3 regions of the Faecalibacterium sp. An77 genome follow, and region 1 is predicted to be linked to each of the others. Evidence: predicted binding sites of a transcription regulator. Region 1 holds the regulator's gene; each other region holds the start of a gene.
What was found. Region 1 encodes Rex, which represses fermentation and respiration genes when NADH is low (regulators of the CRP and FNR family bind a similar motif). Its sites were predicted from a motif close to ATTGTTAANNNNTTAACAAT; they were not measured.

Region 2: the regulator Rex is predicted to act here: its motif matches at 2,376-2,395, upstream of B5G28_RS06035 (OadG family transporter subunit).
Region 3: the regulator Rex is predicted to act here: its motif matches at 3,225-3,244, upstream of coaD (pantetheine-phosphate adenylyltransferase).

Annotation. Positions count from the first base shown of each region.
Region 1 covers NZ_NFHK01000006.1:33,404-37,720, reverse strand. Annotated here, with positions in the region: gene B5G28_RS03820 (sugar ABC transporter permease) at 1-105, opposite strand, end outside; gene B5G28_RS03815 (extracellular solute-binding protein) at 316-1,680, opposite strand; gene B5G28_RS03810 (thymidine kinase) at 2,236-2,841, opposite strand; gene B5G28_RS03805 (redox-sensing transcriptional repressor Rex) at 2,967-3,608, opposite strand; gene B5G28_RS03800 (ATP-dependent Clp protease proteolytic subunit) at 3,866-4,317, opposite strand, start outside.
Region 2 covers NZ_NFHK01000012.1:22,896-27,212, forward strand. Annotated here, with positions in the region: gene B5G28_RS06020 (MurR/RpiR family transcriptional regulator) at 1-93, opposite strand, end outside; gene B5G28_RS06025 (DUF624 domain-containing protein) at 332-1,009, shown strand; gene B5G28_RS06030 (Xaa-Pro peptidase family protein) at 1,054-2,145, shown strand; gene B5G28_RS06035 (OadG family transporter subunit) at 2,456-2,899, shown strand; gene B5G28_RS06040 (sodium ion-translocating decarboxylase subunit beta) at 2,927-4,123, shown strand; gene B5G28_RS06045 (Cof-type HAD-IIB family hydrolase) at 4,202-4,317, opposite strand, start outside.
Region 3 covers NZ_NFHK01000009.1:56,695-61,011, reverse strand. Annotated here, with positions in the region: gene B5G28_RS05140 (3-hydroxyacyl-CoA dehydrogenase NAD-binding domain-containing protein) at 1-252, opposite strand, end outside; gene B5G28_RS05135 (enoyl-CoA hydratase-related protein) at 305-1,090, opposite strand; gene B5G28_RS05130 (acetyl-CoA C-acetyltransferase) at 1,191-2,378, opposite strand; gene coaD (pantetheine-phosphate adenylyltransferase) at 2,486-2,989, opposite strand; gene B5G28_RS05120 (butyryl-CoA:acetate CoA-transferase) at 3,685-4,317, shown strand, end outside.

The sequences.
Region 1 (4,317 bases):
CACGAAGCCGATGATCCACGGAATCAGATAGAACAGGCCCTGGTATTTGTCGCACCATTTCTGAAAGGGTGTGCGCCCGACCGCAGGCGCATTGTTGGCTTTCATCAAGGGATTCCTCCTTTTTGGCAGGATTTTACGTTATCATGCAGCAACCTGCCGCAAAAATGCCAACAAACCGAAAAACTATCAGGCAAAAAGCTTGGACCTTGGCCTGAAAAAGGGGATACCCGCTTCGGATGAGGGAAACAGGTACCCCCGCTTGGCATTGTCACAGCAGGGCTGCTTTTTTAGAAAAGGAGCCTTTGTGCGTAAATTTTAGGCGTTGATGGTGTAGCCGACGCTCTCCATGCCGTCCAGCAGGATGTCCACAACGTCTGCGCCCGAAGCACCGTCGTAGTCGATGGTGTCGAAGACTTCCTGGTAGATGCCAGTGCCGTCAGCCTTCAGGTTGTTGTGCTCGAACAGGGGATCCAGCTGGAAGGAGCAGAAGGCCAGAACCTTGCTGTTGGCCTCCTCGACCAGGGTGTCCACAGCGCCGGCAGCCTCAGCAGCAGCCAGGCCGGACTTGGAAGCGGGAATGCCGCACTCGGAACCCATGATGGAAGCGCCAGCCTCTTCGTTCAGCAGGAAGTTGATCAGCATGGCAGCCTCGGCGGGGTGCTGGCAGGTCTTGGTGATGGCCAGGCCCATGGAAACCTTGGTGAAGCCGCCCTTGTAGTCGCCGAACTGGATCTCCTCGCCCACGGTGAAGCCGTCGCGGTTGTCGGTGTCCAGAGCGTCACGGTACTTGGAAGCAGCGGAATCCCACTCGAAGATGCCGGCCAGCTTGCCGGTGATCCACTCGTTGGACTGGTTGGCAGCGGTGGAACCGTTGTTGCCGTAGTAGGTGGGCAGGGGCATGATGACGTGCTTGTCCACCAGGCTCTTGATGAAGTCCAGGCCCTCGGCGATCTCGTCGGCGGTGTAGTTCAGGGTGGAGGTGGAGGGATCAGCCCAATCCTTGCCGTAGATGGACTCCAGATAGAAGACGGTCAGGATCATACGGTCGTAGCCGCCCAGGTGCAGGGGGTAGTAATCCTCGCCCAGCTTGGTCTGGAAAGCTTCGCCTGCAGCGTACAGGTCGTCCAGAGTCTTGGGAACTTCGGTGATGCCAGCCTTGTTGAAGGTGGTCATGTTCCAGAAGAAGATACGGCCGGTCATGGAGACGGGGACAGCCTGCTGCATGCCAGCGACGACGCAGGCGTTCAGGGGGGCCTCATCCCACTGGGTCAGGTCGATGTAATCGGAAACGGTGTTCAGATCAATGAAGGTCTGGCCGTTGCTGGAGTAGTTGTACAGCCAGTTCCAGTTGACCTGGCAGACATCCTCAGCCACGCCGCCGGCGAACTTGGTGGACATGGTGTCCTCCCAGCCGGACCATGCAGCGAAGGTGGGGCTGACGGTGATGTTGGTGTGCTCCTCCGAGAAAGCGGCGATGGCTTCCTGATAAGCGGTGTGACGGGTGTCGCCGCCCCACCAGCTGATGGTCAGGGAGACGTCGCCCTCAGCGGGAGCGGCCACAGAAGTGGCGGTGGAAGCGGCAGTCGAAGAACCGTTGCCGCCGCAGGCTGCCAGCAGGCCGGCTGCGCCAACAGCGCCCGTGACCTTCAGGAAGTCACGACGAGAAATTGCGTTGCTCATTTTTTCTCCTCCTAAATTGAAAAACACAAAACTCCTAGAGGGGCTTTACCGGACCCCCTTGTATACAATTATGATAGCAAAAAACTGCGCGAAAAGAAAGACGCAAATTGTGGATTTACGGCCAAAAACGCGCATATCTTGCTGTGCTGTGGAAGGCTGTTTGTGACCCTTTGCCGAAATATCCAAACTTGCCACAAAAAGTTGTGCAACTTGTACACAACACGGCTTTGTACAAATTTGACAGAAATAAGGGGTCTGAACTTTTGAAAATACTGATATATTAGCGACTTTCCCGGGATACAACTGGTATTTCAGTTGAAAAAAGCAAAATAAAACGCCGCAGGAACGTGCTGCGGCGCAGTGTAAACCGGGGGCAAAATTTGTGCGGGAAAGCGGGTTTTCGCCCTCCCGGCAGCCCTGGAAAAGGATGGGCCCCTTCCGCTTTGCCGCCGGGGCAGCCCGGACGGCAGAAAAGAAGGGGTCGGAAAAGAGAACCATTCTTGTGAAAAAGATGACAAATAAAATTCGCTTTGGAACGGCGCAAAGGGAAAGATTTCACCGCCGGGCGGCATAAAAGGCCCGCCGCTCCCGGAAGTAGCACTGAGGGCACATGCTGACGTACTGGACGTCGTTTTCCATGTCGATGGCCACCTGTTCGCCCTCAAAGACGAACTTTCCGCCCACCTTGCGGGCGTTGCAGATGGCCTTGCGGCCGCAGGAGCAGATGGTTTTCATCTCCTCGATGGTGTGGGCCAGCTCCATCAAACGGGTGGAGCCGGGGAAGCCCTTGAGGGAGAAATCACTCCGCAGGCCGTAGCAGATGACGGGGACCCCCAGGTCCACCGTCACCATAAACAGCTGCTCCGCCTGGGCCGGGGTGAAAAACTGGCTCTCGTCGCACAGGACGCAGGCCAGGGGCGCGTCGTGGGCGGCGCGGTCGGCCTCCACCGCAGCAAACACGTCGTCGCCGGGGCGGATCAGCAGGTCGGCGGCCCGGCGAACGCCCAGTCGGCTGACCAGGTCGCTGCCGCCCTTGGAGTCCACCTGGGGTTTGAGGATCAGCACCCGCATCCCCTGTTCTTCGTAGTTGTGGGCCACCTGCATCAGGGCGGTGCTCTTGCCGCTGTTCATGGCGCCGTAGCGGAAATATAACTTAGCCATAGAATTCCTTTTTATAGAATCGTTGTATGCACAAAGCCGCCCCGCCCGCCGCAGGCGGACAGGGCAGAATCTTGGATGCAGAAAATCGAAGGCTTTTGACTTGAGACTTTAAAAAGTAAGGGCGGTCAGTCCCCGTTGCGCAGACGGTAGCCCAAACTCATGAGGCTGTCGCCCAGGTGGACGTTCTCCACCACCGCGTCCGGGAAGGGAACCGACAGGTCGTAGTGGGAGAAGTTCCAGTAACCCCGGATGCCCAGCTGGACCAGCCGGCCGCTGATTTCCTCGGCGCCGCTGCGGGGCAGGCAGAGGACTGCGACCTGGGGATGATGCTCGGCGCAGAAGGCGTCCAGATCGTCCAGGTGGCGGATGGGGATGCCGCTGATGGTCTGGCCCATCAGTTCGGGCTTGACGTCAAAGGCGGCAATCAGGCTGAAACCGTTGTTGTTGTTGGCAATGAAGCTGCTGACGGCGGTGCCCAGACGGCCACAGCCAAACAGGATGGCGGGCAGACGCTCGCCGTTGCCGAACAGAAGTCCTTCCAGAATGGCCAGCAGGTTGTCCACCGAGTAGCCGATGCCCTGGCGGCCGTTGACGTCGCCGATGCAGTTGAAGTCCTGACGGACCTGGGAGGCGGTGGTGCCCATCTGGGCGGCCAGCTCTCGGGAAGAGATGCTGGTGATGTTGGCATCCTTCAGGGCTCGGAGATAGCGGTAATATTTGGGCAGGCGCCGGATGACCGGTACCGAAGCCTTGACGGACGGATTCATGGCAGGACCTCCTCTTGCATTTACCTGAAATTTTGGATAACTTGGCAGGAAAAAGGAAACATTTCTCTCTATAAGTATACGACATTTGCTGAGAATGTCAAACCCTTGTCAATGTTTTTGACGAAATTTTAAATTTTGGTGGGATTCCTCTGTCTTATACAGACAAAATCAATGGGTTTTAACCCAAAGAAGACAAATTGCTTCCCAAAAGAAAGCAGAGAAAAAGCCTCTGCGCTGCGGCAGAGGCCAAAACCCGGTCAGGATTCGATCTGACGGTAGAGCCAGCGCATGGCGTCGGACAGACCGCCCAGCTCGTCGATGAGCCCCTCCTCCACGGCGCGGCGGCCGTCCAGCACGGTGCCCATGTCCAGCACCAGTTCCCCGGTGTGGAGCATCAGCTCGTTGAAGCGGTCGGCGGTCATCCGGCTGTGGCGGGTGACAAAGCCGGTGATCCGCTCCTGCATCTGCTCAAACCAGCGCATGGTCTGGGGCACCCCCAGAATCATCCCGGAGTGGCGGACCGGGTGGACGGTCATGGTGGCGGTGGGAACGATGAAACTGCGCTGGGCGCTCACCGCCAGGGGAATGCCGATGGAATGCCCGCCCCCCAGCACCAGGGTGGCGGTGGGCTTGGACAGGCTGGCGATCAGCTCGGCCAGGGCCAGCCCGGCCTCCACGTCCCCGCCCACCGTGTTGAGCAAAACCAAAA
Region 2 (4,317 bases), on a different contig from region 1:
GTTGACGTAATCCGCCACCTTGCGCTCCGACGCGGTCAACTGGTAATATTCTGCACTGATCCGTTCCATCACGTTTCGCAGATTGGCAGGCATAGTGGTTTCCTCCTATCATCGCGTTAAAAATATCGGGTTCTGAGTGTATAGTATCATGTATGAAAAAAATTTTCAATCTTTGAAAAATCCCTCTGCTGCTTCCAAAAAAGGCCCCCGGCGGGCTGCGGGGGCAGATGACAACCGTCCCCGAATGTGCTATGATAACATCAGCCGAGGCGGGCCTGCCCTGTAAGGGCAGACGCCGCCTGTCCGACCCGTGTGAAAGGAGCCCTGTGCGATGTTTGGCAGCATATTCAACCCGGAAAACAAGTTCTGGCAGACGCTGGACCATCTGGCCGACCTTTTGATCCTGAGCCTGCTGTGGCTGCTGTGTTCCCTGCCGCTGGTGACGGCGGGCGCCGCCACCACCGCCCTCTACGACGCCGCGGCCCACTGTCTGCACGGCCCCGAGCCCATACCCTGGAAGCGGTTTGTGCAGACGTTCCGCCGGGAGCTGCTCCCCGCCAGTCTGGTGACGGTGGTGTGGGGCGCTGTGCTGCTGATGCTGGTGTACGCCCTGCAGATGACCGCCGCTGCGGCTTCCGCGGGCACCTCTGCCGCCTGGGCCGCCCTGATCTTCTGCCTGGTGGTGATGATTCTGCCGGTGGGGGCCGCCTGCTGGATGTTTCCCCTGCTGTCCCGGTTTGCGTTCCGGCCGGTGGATCTGATGCTCACCGCCCTGCGGCTGACGTTGGGCTGTCTGCCCCGCACCATCGGCCTGGTGGCCATTGTGGGGATTTCGGCCCTGCTGGTGCGGGTGCTGTTGATCCCCATCGTCATCCTGCCGGGGGCGGCGGCCTGGCTGTTCACCCTGCTGCTGGAGCCGGTATTCCGCCGCTACCAGCCCGACGACACCCCCGACGAACCCGTCTCCCCGGACGAGGAGGAGTCTGAAACCCAGGAGGAGGAAGTGTAATCCCCTCCCCCGTATCTTTTATAAATAGGAAGGAGTCTTTCCCTATGGACGAATCGACACAGCTTTACCAGGCCCGCCTGGAGCGGGTCATCCAGCGGATGACCGCCATGGGCCTGACCCAGCTTCTGGTCACCGACCCGGACAGCGTCTGGTATCTGACCGGCTACGACAACGACCCCATCGAGCGGATGCAGGTCTTTTGTGTGCGGCAGGACGGCCGTCACTGCTTTTTCCTGAACCGGCTGTTCCCTGCCCCCGCCGCTCCCTGGGAGCAGGTGTGGTTCACCGACACCGACGACGCCGTGGGCCTTCTGGCCGCCCGGCTGGACCCGGCCGCACCGGTGGGCATCGACAAGACCTGGACCGCCCGCTTCCTGCTGCCCCTGATGGAGCGGCTGCCCGGCGCCCGGCCCGTCCTGGCCTCCGACTGCGTGGACCACTGCCGCGCCTGCAAGGACGAGGCCGAACAGGAACTGATGCGGGCCGCTTCCCGGATCAACGACCAGGTCATGGAGGAAGTGGCCGGCTTCTTCCACGAGGGAGTCACCGAGCGGGAGGCTGCCCGGTTCATTGAGAGCCGGTACACCGCCCTGGGCTGCAGCAGCCCCTCCTTCCCCACCATTGTCTCCTTTGGCGCCCACGGGGCCGACCCGCACCACGAGCCGGACGACACCCCGCTGGCTCCCGGCGACTCCATCGTCATCGACATGGGCTGCCGCAAGGACCGCTACTGTTCCGACATGACCCGCACCTTCTTCTGGCAGGAGGCCAGCGAGGAGGCCCGGGCCGTCCACGATCTGGTACGGGAGGCCAACGAGCGGGCCGAGGCACTGGTCCGCCCCGGCGTCCCCCTCTGTGAGCTGGACAAGGCTGCCCGGGACCACATTGCCGCGGCAGGCTACGGCGAATACTTCACCCACCGCCTGGGCCATTTCATCGGCCAGCGGGACCATGAGCAGGGCGATGTCAGCAGCGCCAACACCGCTCTGGCCGAGCCGGGGATGATTTTCTCCATCGAGCCGGGGGTGTACCTGCCGGGCAAGTTCGGCGTCCGGGTGGAGGACCTGGTGCTGGTGACCGAGGATGGCTGCGAAATCCTCAACCATGTGGACAAGCACGGACGGATTCTGAAATAACCCTTTGGGCCGGGCCTTTTTGCGAGGGCCCGGCTCTTTCTGCGTCCGGCGGCCCGCGCCGGGGCAAAAGCGGTGGTTATGCGTGGATTTTATCCGGCGATGCCCGGGACAGCCCTTCCCGCAGGGCAGACGACCCGCGGGGACGCAGGGTCCGCATTTCCATAAAATTTGGCCATTATTGCAATAAAATACAAAAAGTTTTCCAAATTCACTGGCAAAAAATTAGACGTCATGTTATAATAGTGTCAATTCGGGTTTAGGTATTCTGCCCGGTCTGCACCGGGAAATTGCAAATGAAGGAGGGCCCGTCATGGATTATCTTTTACCGCTGGCTGCCGGCGGCCTGACCTTGTTCGACGCCTCGCTGGTGTCCACCAGTCTGGTGCTGGTGTTCGGACTTCTGGTCGCCCTGTGCCTGATTATCACGCTGGAAGGCAAGCTGTTTGACTCGTTCAACGACAAGGACAGCGCCCAAAAGCGTGCCAAAGCAATGGACGAACTCAACAAGAGCGCCCAGAAAAAGCCGGCTGCACCTGCTGCGCGCGCCGCTGTTTCTGCGCCGGCCGCCCCGGCCCCTGTGGTCGAGACCGGCATCCCGGGCGAAGTTGTGGCTGTGATCTCCGCCGCCATCTACTCGATGGAAGGCGGCCACGCTGTGGTCCGTGAGATCCGCCGTATGCCGCAGGCAGGCGGTTCCCGCCGCGGCGCATGGGGCGACGCCGGTGTGGTACAGAGCACCCGGCCCTTTATGTAACTTCATCGGGGAAGGAAGCGTGATACAATGGGCGCAATTATCAACAATCTTCAGGAAATTTTTGCCAATTCCGGCTACGCACAGATTTTCACGGCGGTGGGCGGCTACCGCTATGCGGTCATGCTGCTGGTAGCCTGCATTCTGATTTATCTGGCCATCGTGCATCAGTTTGAACCCCTTCTGCTGCTGCCGATCGGCTTCGGCATGCTGATGGCCAACCTGCCGCTGGATGGCATCATCCACATGGACATCTTCATCAATGAGACCGGCCATATCAACTGGCAGATGCTGGGCAGCTCAGGCGGTCTGGCGGACTATCTGTACTTAGGCGTCAAGCTGGGCATTTATCCGCCGCTGATCTTCCTGGGCATCGGCACCATGACCGACTTTGAGCCGCTGATCGCCCGTCCCTCCAGCCTGCTGCTGGGTGCGGCTGCGCAGCTGGGTATTTTCGTAGCTTACATCGGCGCCCGCATCCTGGGCTTCAGCCCCGCGGAAGCCGCTTCCATCGGCATCATCGGCGGCGCCGACGGCCCCACCGCGATTCTGACCACCTCCATCCTGGCTCCGGAACTGCTGGGCTCGGTTGCCGTGGCAGCCTACTGCTACATGGCTCTGGTGCCGGTCATTCAGCCCCCCATCATGCGGCTGCTCACCACTGAGAAAGAGCGCCAGATCATCATGGAGGCCCCCCGCAAGGTCAGCCACACCGAAAAGGTCCTGTTCCCCATCATTGTCACCATCCTGGTCAGCCTGCTGCTGCCGGATGCCGCCATCCTGATCGGCTGCCTGATGATGGGCAACCTGATGAAGGAGTGCGGCGTGGTGGAGCGCATCACCAAGACCGCCGGCAATGAGCTGATGAACATCATCACCATTTTCCTGGGCTTCTCGGTGGGCTGCACCACCAACGCAGAGACCTTCCTGAACATGCGGACCGTCATGGTCATCTTCCTGGGCGTCTTTGCCTTCGCCTTCGGCACCGCCGGCGGCGTCATCCTGGGCAAGATCATGTGCTTCGTCACCAAGGGCAAGATCAATCCTCTGATCGGCTCGGCCGGCGTTTCCGCCGTTCCCATGGCCGCCCGTGTCTCCCAGAAAGTGGGTCAGGAATTCAACCCCCGCAACTATCTGCTGATGCACGCCATGGGCCCCAACGTGGCCGGCGTTATCGGCAGCGCCGTGGCCGCTGGTATCCTCATCAACATGTGCCGCGGCCTGTAATCCCCAGCTTACCATAAAAACGGCAGACGGCCAGGCTTTTGAAGCCCGGCCGTCTTTTTGTGTGTATCGGGTTGGTTTTTACAGCAGGCCGAAGTGAACAAAGGCGTTGTACAGGCCGTCCTCCTCCACGGCGGTGGTCACATAGCCGGCCGCCGCCTTGGCTCCATCTCCGCCGCTGCCCATGCAGCAGCTCT
Region 3 (4,317 bases), on a different contig from region 1:
GATCAGATCGCAGTCAGCGCACAGATCTTCCTTGACGCCCGGGGTGATGGCTGCGCAGATCTCGTCAGCCTTGGCCTTGGTCATCTTGCCCTTGGCGACCAGACGGTCATAGCCCTTGGCGATCTTGGCCTTGCCATTCTCAGCCCACTCCTGCTTGATATCGCACAGAGCAACGGTGTTGCCCTCAACCTGAGCAAATGCCTTTGCGATGCCCTGGCCCATGGTGCCAGCGCCGATAACACCGATTTTCATAGCAATTTCTCCTTTTTATAATCTGAATTATAATTGAATGGATTGCAAATACTTAGTTGTTGGTAAAGACAGCCTTGGGCTTGGGTTTCTCACGGGAGAGGAAGCAAGCCATGCCCTCCACCTGGTCGTGGGTCTCGAAGCAGTCGCCGAACAGCTTCTCCTCCACCTCGACGGCCTTCTCGATGGGCAGCGAAATGCCCTCGTTCATGGCCTTCTTGCAGTTGCGGACTGCGATGGGGGCGTTCTTGGCGATCTTGCCGGCCAGCTTCAGGGCGTTCTCCATCAGCTCAGCCTGGGGATACACAGCGTTCACCAGACCGATCCGCAGAGCCTCGTCGGCCTTGATGTTCAGAGCCGAGTAGACCAGCTGCTTGGCCATGCCCAGGCCCACCAGACGGGCCAGGCGCTGGGTGCCGCCGAAGCCCGGGGTGATGCCCAGGCCCACTTCGGGCTGGCCGAAGACGGCGTTGTCGGAGCACAGGCGGATGTCGCAGCTCATAGCCAGCTCATTGCCGCCGCCCAGAGCGAAGCCGTTGACGGCTGCGATGACGGGGATGGGGAAGCTCTCGATCATCAGGAAGATGTCGTTGCCCAGCTTGCCGAAGGCCTCGCCTTCTGCCTTGGTCATGGTGCTCATGGAGCCGATGTCGGCGCCGGCCACGAAGCTCTTATCCCCTTCGCCGGTCAGGACGATGCAGCGGATGGTGTTCTGATCCACAGCCTCAAAAGCGGCCTTCAGATCAGCCAGAACCTCGGGGTTCAGTGCGTTCAGTGCCTTGGGACGGTCGATGGTAATGATCTCGACAGCGCCCTGCACTTCAGTCTTTACAAAAGCCATAGTGTTTCCTTTCAGCCTATCAAAGGCGGGCGCGCTGCCGGCGCGGGGAGGTTCCCGCGCCGGCGCGCCCGGATCAAATCAATTCAGCAGGCCGGATGGATTAGTCCATCTCGACGATGGTGGCGCAGCCCATGCCGCCGCCGATGCACAGGGTGGCCAGGCCCTTCTTGGCGCCGCGATGCTTCATGGCGTACAGCAGGGTGACCAGGATGCGGCAGCCGGAAGCGCCGACGGGGTGGCCCAGAGCGATGGCGCCGCCGTTGACGTTGACCTTCTCCATGTCAAAGCCCAGGTCGTGAGCCACAGCCAGAGACTGGGAAGCGAAAGCCTCGTTGGCCTCGATCAGGTCCATATCGGCGACGGTCAGGCCAGCCTTGGCCATAACCTTCTTGGTAGCTGCAACGGGGCCCACACCCATGATGGAGGGATCCACGCCGCCCAGAGCGCCTGCAACCCAGGTAGCCATCGGGGTGATGCCCAGCTCCTTGGCCTTCTCCTCGCTCATAACCACGACAGCAGCTGCGCCGTCGTTGATGGCGGAAGCGTTGCCGGCGGTGACCTTGCCGTCCTTCTTGAAGGCGGGCTTCAGCTTGGCCAGAACTTCGGGAGCGCTCAGACGGGGGCCTTCATCGGTATCGAAGACGATGTCGCCCTTCTTGTTCTTGATGACGACGGGGACGATCTCGTCCTTGAATGCGCCGCTCTTGATGGCAGCGTCAGCCTTCAGCTGGCTGTTGTAAGCGAAGTTGTCCAGGTCCTCACGGCTCAGGTTCCACTGATCTGCAACGTTCTCAGCGGTGATGCCCATGTGGTAGTTGTTGAACACATCCCACAGAGCGTCGTTGACCATGGTGTCCACCAGCTCGCTCTTGCCCATGGGAGAACCCATGCGGTAGCCGTAGCGGGCCTTCATCATTGCGAAGGGAGCCATATCCATGTTCTCGGTGCCGCCTGCAACCACGATGTCAGCATCGCCGGCCTCGATCATGCGGGCTGCCATGTTCACGCACTCCAGACCGGAGCCGCAGACCACGTTGACGGTCACAGCGGGGACCTCAACGGGCAGGCCAGCCTTCAGAGAAGCCTGACGGGCAACGTTCTGGCCCTGGCCAGCCTGGATGACACAGCCCATGTAGACCTGGTCAACCTGCTCGGGCTTGACGTTGGCGCGCTGGAGAGCTTCCTTGATGACCACAGCGCCCAGCTCGGCAGCGGGGACGTTGGACAGGGTGCCGCCAAACTTACCAATGGCGGTGCGGCATGCAGATGCGATAACGATCTTTTTCATGTTGAATTGCCTCCTGTTTCGCATGAAATGTGTGGTTTTGTTTCTTGCAGCAGATAAAACCTTCTATCAAAAACCCTTTGGGATACGCCCGCGGGGACTTTTGCTTGTTACGGCTGCTGGCCGGCGGTCCGCAGCGCCTCCATCTTTTCCCGCACCGCCTTTTCGACGTTGGGGGTGACGAATTTGCTGATGTCGCTGCCGTACCGTGCCGCTTCCTTGACGATGGTCGAGGACAGGTAACTCCACTTGATGCTGGTGGAGAGGAACACCGTCTCGATGCCGGGCATCAAAGCGTGATTGGTCTGGGCCAGCTGGATCTCATTCTCAAAGTCGGTGACCGCCCGCAGCCCCCGCACCATGACGGTGGCGTGGCACTTCCGGGCGAAATCCACCGTCAGGCCGTCGAAGCTCTGAACGGTGACATTGGGAATGCCCTTGCAGCACTCGGTCAAGAGCTCCACCCGCTCCTCAATGGTGAAGAGGGGGCGCTTGGCGCTGTTGATGAGCACCGCGACGATTAATTTGTCGTTGATCTTGGCTGCCCGCTTGATGATATCCAGATGTCCACGGGTAACCGGGTCAAAAGAACCGGGATAAATGGCGATTGCCATGGAAACTACTGCCTCCCTGTTTTCCGCGCCCGACTGCCTGCGGCGGCCCGGCGCACGATCTCAAGCACGCCCTTTGCAGCCGTCGGCTGCTCTCCCCTGGCCCGCCGGGCTTTTGGCTCGGCGCCCGGCCCCGGGGCAGGCGTTTTGATGTTTCAGGCGCACCCGGTCGTTAATTTCGTAACGACTTTGGGTCCAAGGCGGCGTCCCGCGCCTCCTGACACACTTAGTAAACCACATTGTCAAAAGTTTATCAAGTAGTTTGGAGCATTTTTTCGGCTCTCTTGACCCAAACAATTGAAAACATTCTCTCAAGTTTTTGTACATTTTGCCAAGAGGGAGTTTTTTTGTGATTTTCTATTGATTCTCGACATCGTTAATGTTATAACTATCAGTGTAGGGAATGCTGGGCTGCACAACCTTGCCGGCCTTCCCTTCTGACCTGTCACAAGGTTACTGTATCACCCGGATGTGATGAACGGGTGTGCAGAGTATGTACTTCCTTTTAACTTTCTTTGAGTTTGGAACCGACACCGCATACGTTGAAATGGGATGGATTTGAGAGCCCCAGCCTGCCAATCCTTTCAGGCAGGGAGCGGCCGCCAAACCGGAAGCGCCTGCTTTCCTATTTATAATAAGCCTGGCGATTCCGGCCGCGGCCGGGGCTTCTCAGACCCCCAGGAAAGGATGATCTAAGAATGGACTACAGGACTGAATATCAGCGCAAGCTCATTACCGCCGACGCCGCAGCCGCCATGGTCAAGAGCGGCGACTGGGTGGACTATGGCTGGGCCGTGAACACCACGGTGGCCGTGGACGCCGCCCTGGCCAAGCGTCTGCCTCAGCTGGAGGACGTCAATTTCCGCGGCGGCATCCTGATGTGGGTTCCTGCCATCTTCCAGATTGAGGACCCCGCTGCCCACATGACCTGGAACAGCTGGCACATGGGCGGCATCGAGCGGAAGGCGGTGGCCCAGGGCTTCTCCTTCTACTCCCCCATCCGCTATTCCGAGCTGCCCCGCTACTACCGCGAGAGCAAGGACCCTGTCAACGTGGCCGTCTTCCAGGTTGCGCCCATGGATGAGCACGGCTATTTCAACTTCGGTCCCTCGGCCAGCCATCTGGCCGCCGTCTGCGAAAAGGCCGAGGTGATCATCGTTGAGGTCAACAAGAATATGCCCCGCTGCCTGGGCGGCTTCCAGAACGGCATCCACATCGACCAGGTAACCGGCATTGTGGAGGGTGACAACCCGCCCCTGGGCCAGATGGCCGCCGCAGGCCCCGCCTCCGAGGTGGATCTGGCCGTGGCCAACCTGATCGTTCCCCAGATT